One region of the Streptomyces sp. ITFR-16 genome, then DNA from elsewhere that is predicted to be linked to it. Evidence: riboswitches for the same ligand, from Rfam matches in the RefSeq annotation. Region 1 holds a riboswitch; each other region holds the start of a gene.
What was found. A riboswitch is a leader RNA that binds a small molecule or an ion and turns the genes downstream of it on or off. The one in region 1 is predicted to bind S-adenosylmethionine.
Positions count from the first base shown of each region.

Region 2: another riboswitch for S-adenosylmethionine. It lies ahead of RLT58_RS26415 (aminotransferase class V-fold PLP-dependent enzyme); the one in region 1 lies ahead of RLT58_RS04470 (hypothetical protein).
Region 3: another riboswitch for S-adenosylmethionine. It lies ahead of thrC (threonine synthase); the one in region 1 lies ahead of RLT58_RS04470 (hypothetical protein).

Region 1 covers NZ_CP134609.1:972,914-975,169, reverse strand. The annotation lists gene RLT58_RS04475 (phosphocholine-specific phospholipase C) at 1-1,008, shown strand, start outside; SAM riboswitch class IV at 1,120-1,229, shown strand; gene RLT58_RS04470 (hypothetical protein) at 1,279-1,677, shown strand; gene RLT58_RS04465 (cytochrome P450 family protein) at 1,831-2,256, shown strand, end outside.
Region 2 covers NZ_CP134609.1:5,971,625-5,973,880, reverse strand. The annotation lists gene RLT58_RS26415 (aminotransferase class V-fold PLP-dependent enzyme) at 1-1,125, opposite strand, end outside; SAM riboswitch class IV at 1,301-1,418, opposite strand; gene trpD (anthranilate phosphoribosyltransferase) at 1,501-2,256, opposite strand, start outside.
Region 3 covers NZ_CP134609.1:3,558,688-3,560,943, forward strand. The annotation lists gene thrC (threonine synthase) at 1-1,280, opposite strand, end outside; SAM riboswitch class I at 1,298-1,424, opposite strand; gene RLT58_RS15800 (glucosyl-3-phosphoglycerate synthase) at 1,578-2,256, shown strand, end outside.

The sequences.
Region 1 (2,256 bases):
CACGTCGTGCCGCCGTACGTGCCGTCCGGGGCCGCCCAGGGGCTGTCCACCGTGGACACCACCGCCGACTACTTCCCGGGCGACGCGCGCTACTCGGCCGGCCCGTACGGGCTCGGCCAGCGGGTGCCGATGTTGGTGGTGTCTCCGTGGAGCACCGGTGGCTACGCCTGCTCGGAGGTCTTCGACCACACCTCCGTCATCCGGTTCATCGAAGAGCGCTTCGGGGTCCACGAGCCCAACATCTCGCCGTGGCGGCGGGCCGTCTGCGGCGACCTCACCTCCGCCTTCGACTTCGGGAACGCGGACACCTCGGACGTCTCCCTGCCGTCCACGGCCGCCTACGAGCCGCCGGACAAGGGACGCCACCCCGACTACGTACCGGCGCCGCCCGCGACCGGCAGTGTGCCCAAGCAGGAGCGCGGGGCACGTCCCACCCGTCCGCTGCCCTACGCGCCCCTGGCCGACGGGGCCGCCGACATCGCCGCCGGGAAGTACCGCCTGACCTTCAGCGGCGGGGCGGCGGCCGGTGCGCAGTTCCTGGTGACGTCCCCCAACCGCACCGACGGGCCCTGGACGTACACCACCGAGGCGGGCAAGACGATCGCGGACAGCTGGAACACCGTCTACTCCGGCGGAGTGACCGACCTCACCGTCCACGGGCCGAACGGCTTCCTGCGCACCTTCCGGGGCCCCGGCAAGACGGCCGGACCCGAGGTGACGGCACGTCACAACGGCACCACCGGAGGGCTGGACCTCACCTTCACCAACGCCGGCGCCGGCACCGTCAACCTGACCGTCCGCAGCGCGGCCGGCTACGGGGGAGCGGACCAGACGTTCGCCGTGCGCGCGGGTGCGACGGTGCAGCACTCCCTTGACCTGCGGGAAAGCAAGCGCTGGTACGACGTCACCGTCGTCTCCGACGCGGACACGACGTTCCTGCGGCGCTTCGCCGGGCACGTCGAGACGGGCGAGAGCGGCACCAGCGACCCCGGTCTCGTCACCGGCTGAGCAGCGGCCGCACCGCACGGGTGGGAGGGAGCACGCGGGGCTGTTGCAGTCCTGTGTACTCCTGACCACCCGTCGGCCCGCCCCGCCCCGCCTGGGTTAGAGTTTTCTCCGGGTCATGAGTTCCAGTGCGCAGCCCCGGCTTGCTGGACGGCACCCCGCTCCGCTGCGGGTGCTCCGGGTGACGACCTGCCCCGTGCGCAGGGTACGGGGAACAGCGGACCGCGGTGCGGGGCACTCGGGGTCCACCGTCCCGAAAGGCGAGCCTCCGTCATGCTGCGTCATCCCACCCCCCGGAACGACTCCGTCCTGAACGACGGGTGCGCGCGGTACGCCGCAGGGCACCAGGTGCACTGGATCCATGCGAAGAAGTGCCGGCAGGAGCCGGGCCGGGCCGTCGAGATCCTGCTCACCGCCGAGGACGTCCGGGACGACGGATGGGTCGAACTGCGCCCCGCCTTCGACTACGCCGGTGACCTCCCCGGGGTGTGGACCCACGCACCCGCCGCGCTGCGGACGACGCTCGCCGGGCACCGCGGACGGGTGTACTGGCTGGAGCGGTGGCACGCGCTGAGGCTGGTGGACGGCGAGGGCCGGGTGGAGGGCCTGGTCAACGTCGGCTTCGAGGGCGGGGAGCTCTGCGAGCCAGACCGTGACGGGGCGGGCACCTGACACAGGCCTTGTGGAAGGGCTCGCGGAAAGGCTCGCGGAAGGGTGCGCTTTTGATCGCCGTTGACCGTTCCTGGGGTCGCTAAAGTCTTTATAGTGAACGTGCGTTGATCGCATGATCATGACGCTTGCCGCTGTCGACAGGAGTCAGGATTCATGTCGCGCCCTTCTTCCGCCGAGCCCGCGTCCGCCCCCGCGCCGCCTCCCGGCTGTCCGGCGCACACCGGGGCCGTACCGCTCGACGGGCCCGGCTTCCGGACCGACCCGCACGCCGTCTACCGCGCCATGCGGCGCGACCACGGCCCCGTCGTCCCCGTGGAACTCCCGGGCGGGTTCCCCGCCTGGCTGGTCATCGGGTACCGCGAGCTCCACCAAGTCACCAGTGACGGCGGGCTGTTCCCGCGCGATGTGGGCCTGTGGAACCAGTGGCCGCACATTCCGGACGACTGGCCCCTGCTGCCGATGGTGGGGCGCCCGCTGCCCTCGGTCTACTTCAGCGCGGGCGAGGAGCACCGGCGCCACGCCCGCATGGTCGGGCCGGTGCTCGAGGCCGCCGACCCGTTCGAGATCCGCAGGCACTGC
Region 2 (2,256 bases), 5.0 Mb from region 1:
GAGGGCGGCGGCGAAGTGGGAGCTGTTCCAGCCCTCCACCACGAAGGAGATGACGCCGACCCGGGGCGCGTCGTCGCCGAACAGCGAGAGCACCTTGACCTCGGGGACCTCGGCGAGCCCGGCGCGGACCTGCGCGACCAGGTGCTGCTCACGGGCGACCAGGGAGTCGTAGCCGGCCTCGGTGAGCGCCTTGCAGGCGGCGGCGATGGAGTAGACGCCGATGACGTTGGGCGAGCCGGCCTCGTGGCGGGCGGCGGTGGTGTGCCATTCGACGTCCACCCCGCCGTCGGCGCGCCGGGCGACCTTGCGGGAGGCGCCGCCGCCGGCCAGGTAGGGCTCGGCGGCGGTCAGCCAGTCGGAGCGGCCGGCGAGGACGCCCGAGCCGAAGGGCGCGTACAGCTTGTGTCCGGAGAAGGCGACCCAGTCGACGTCCAGCTCCGCGATGTCGACGGGGTGGTGCGGGGCGAGCTGGGCGGCGTCCAGGACGATGCGGGCGCCGTGGGCGTGGGCGGCGGCGGCGAGTTCCTTGACGGGCCACAGCTCGCCGGTGACGTTGGAGGCGCCGGTGACGCAGACCAGCGCGGGGCCAATGGGGCCTCCCCTGCTCGAACGAAGCCGAGAGCTCGGGGAAGGTTCGCGGTCGGCGAGGGCGCGCTCCAGGGTGGCGACGGCCTGGGCCGGGGTGCGCGGGGCGTTGAGGTAGGTCACCCGGGCGTCGCGCCAGGGCAGCAGCGAGGCGTGGTGCTCGGTCTCGAAGACGAACACCTCGCAGTCGGCGGGCAGCGCGGCGGCCAGCAGGTTGAGCGAGTCGGTGGTGGAGCGGGTGAAGACGACCTGGTCGTCGGCGCGGCAGCCGAGGAACTCCGCGACCGTCACCCGGCTGCTCTCGAAGAGGTCAGTGGAGAGCTGGGAGAGGTAGCCGGCCCCGCGGTGGACGCTGCCGTAGTAGGGGGCGTACGCGGCCACGTCGTCCCACACCCGCTGGAGGGCCGGGGCGCTCGCCGCGTAGTCGAGCGCCGCGTAGGTGACCTCACCGCCGGTGACCAGCGGGACCGTGACGTCTCCGCCCAGAACGGGCAGCGGGGAACAAAGTGACTGGTCGGCGGCAGCGGTGAAGACAGACATGGCGAACTCCCGTATACAGGCAGGCGAATTCCGCGTGCCTGCGGAGACGCGGCAGCACGGAAGGAAGAAAAGAAGGTGCGCGGAGAAGGGCCGAAAAGCCCTATCGCATTCGCTTGCTCACAAGAGGCTCCCTGAGGACCAGGACCCCACGGGTGGACATCTCACGATGTCGAGGGGTCCGCGCTTGCCGCAGACCTCGCTGCCTACGGCCTGGTCTTCACCCGGGGCACCCCGCCACGGACGGAGGGTTGCCGGACAGCGGGCCGGGGCCGTAGTCGCTGTCACTCATGACCTGCGCAGCATCTTGCCATACCTACGGGAACGCGCAAGGCGCAGTCCATGATCTGGACTGCGCCCTGCCTCACATCCGTGCGCTCACGCGTTGCTGGCCTCGACCCATCTCTCCAGGACGCGCCCGGCCGCACCCGAGTCGATCGACTCGGCGGCCTTCGCCATCCCGGCGGCGAGCCGCTCGGTGAGCGGGCCCTCCCCCGGCTCCAGCGCGACCAGCGCCGCCGCCGAATTGAGCAGGACGGCGTCCCGTACGGGCCCGGTCTCGCCGGCCAGCAGCCGGCGGGCCACATCGGCGTTGTACGAGGCGTCGGCGCCGCGCAGCGCCTCCACCGGCACCAGTTCGAGCCCGACGTCGCGCGGGTCGAAGGCCTCCTCGCGCACCGCCCCGTCCCGGGCGATCCACACCCGGGAGGTGGCGGTGGTGGTCAGCTCGTCCAGGCCGTCGTCGCCGCGGAAGACCAGCGCGGAGTTGCCGCGCTCGGCCAGGACGCCCGCGACGATGGGCGCCATCCGCAGGTCGGCGACGCCGATCGCCTGGGAGCGGACCTTGGCCGGGTTGGTGAGCGGCCCCAGGATGTTGAAGGTGGTCGGGGCGCCGAGCTCGGACCGGGCCTTCGCCGCGTGCCGCAGGGCCGGGTGGAACTTCACCGCGAAGCAGAAGGTGATGCCCGCCTCCTCCGCGACCTCGGCGACACGGCGCGGCGGCAGGTCCAGATTGACGCCGAGCTTGCCCAGGACGTCGGACGAGCCGCTGGCCGACGAGGAGGCGCGGTTGCCGTGCTTGACGACCTTGGCGCCGGTGCCCGCCACGACGATCGCGGACATCGTGGAGATGTT
Region 3 (2,256 bases), 2.6 Mb from region 1:
AGGCCGGCGGCGCGGAAGGCGTCCAGGCTCGGGCGGATCGTGGCGGTCGCCTGCGAGGTGGCGGCCACCGCGTCCAGCGTCTTGAGGCCGTCACCGGTGTTCAGGACGACGGTGGTGAGCGCCGGGTCGAGCAGACCGGCGTCGATCAGCTTCTTCGTCACACCGACCGTCACCCCGCCGGCGGTCTCGGCGAAGATTCCCTCGGTGCGGGCCAGCAGCTTGATCGCATCGACGACCTGCTCGTCGTCGACGTCCTCGACGGCGCCGCCGGTGCGGCGGGCGATGTCCAGGACGTACGGGCCGTCGGCCGGGTTGCCGATCGCCAGGGACTTGGCGATGGTGTTCGGCTTCTGCGGGCGCACGACGTCGTGGCCGGCCTTGAAGGCGGCGGAGACCGGGGAGCAGCCCTCGGCCTGGGCGCCGAAGATCTTGTACGGCTTGTCCTCGACCAGGCCGAGCCTGATCAGCTCCTGGAGCCCCTTGTCGATCTTCGTGAGCTGCGAGCCGGACGCGATCGGGATGACGATCTGGTCGGGCAGCCGCCAGCCGAGCTGCTCGCAGATCTCGTACGCCAGGGTCTTGGAGCCCTCGCCGTAGTACGGCCGCAGGTTGACGTTGACGAAGCCCCAGCCCTCGCCGAGCGGGTCGCCGATGAGCTCGGAGCAGAAGCGGTTGACGTCGTCGTAGTTGCCCTCGATGCCGACCAGCTCACCGCCGTACACCGCGGCCATGACGACCTTGCCCTGCTCCAGGTCGTGCGGGATGAACACACAGGACCGCAGGCCCGCGCGGGCGGCGGCGGCACCCACCGCGCCGGCGAGGTTGCCGGTGGAGGAGCAGGAGAGGGTGGTGAATCCGAAGGCACGGGCGGCCTCGACGGCGATCGCGACGACGCGGTCCTTGAAGGAGTGCGTCGGGTTGCCGGAGTCGTCCTTGACGTACAGACCGCCGGTGACGCCCAGCTCACGGGCGAGGTTGTCGGCCTTGACCAGCTTGGTGAAGCCGGGGTTGATGTTGGGCTTGTCCGCGACATCGGAGGGGACCGGCAGCAGCGGCGCGTAGCGCCAGATGTTGTTCGGGCCGGCCTCGATGCGCTTCTTCAGCTCGTCCGGGGAGCCGCTCGGCAGGTCGTACGCCACTTCGAGCGGCCCGAAACAGGACGCGCAGGCGAAAAGGGGTCCGAGTGCGAATCGCTCTCCGCATTCGCGGCAGGAAAGCGCCGCGGCGGGACCGAGGTCCACGGAAAGATCGGTGTTTGCTGCAACAGTCTCAACAGCCATGATGGCGAGGCCCTTTCTCCTCATCTTCCTTGTGACGCATTTCGCCACAAGACGGAATTGGCACCTTCCCCACCTGACCTCGCGGTCGGCAGGAGGGTTGCCGGGACTTCAACGGGCCGTTCCCTCAGTCCCTCTGGATGAGCGCTGTGGCACTGGATCATGGATCCAGGCGTTTGTCGGCGGACGGACCCCGGCATGCGATGGCCGTCTGCGTTGTTCAAGACTGTAACCGAAGCACCGGACTGTTGAGATAGTCGTCCGTACCGCGAGATGGATCACATGCAGGGAGTATCGACCGTGCTGGAAGAGGTCGAACGCTGGCTGACCAGGCGTTCCTGGTCCGCCGCCGACCGCCCGCTGGAACGGCTCCCGCTCGCCCCGGGCCCCGGGCGGCCGGGCGTGAGCGTGGTGCTGCCCGCGCTGAACGAGGCGGCCACGGTCGGCGACATCGTGGCGACGGTCCGGCGCGAGCTGATGGAGAAGGTCCGCCTGGTCGACGAGCTGGTGGTGATCGACTCCGGCTCCACGGACGCCACCGCCGAGGTGGCCCGCCGGGCGGGCGCCCGGGTGGTCCACCGGGACGCGATCCTGCCCCGCCTCCCGGCCGTCCCCGGCAAGGGCGAGGTCCTGTGGCGGTCGCTCCTGGTGACCGGCGGCGACATCGTGTGCTTCATCGACGCGGACCTCAAGGACTTCTCCGCGGACTTCGTCTCGGGCATCGTCGGCCCGCTGCTGACCGACCCGGACGTGCAGTTCGTCAAGGCGATGTACGACCGCCCGCTCGGCGAGGCCGCGGGCCAGGGCGGCCGGGTGACCGAGCTGGTGGCCCGCCCGCTGCTCAATCTGCACTGGCCGCTGCTGGCCGGCTTCGTCCAGCCGCTGGGCGGCGAGTACGCGGTACGCCGCTCGCTGCTGGAGCGGCTGCCCTTCCCGGTCGGTTACGGAGTGGAGCTGGGCCTGCTCGTCGACGCCCTGC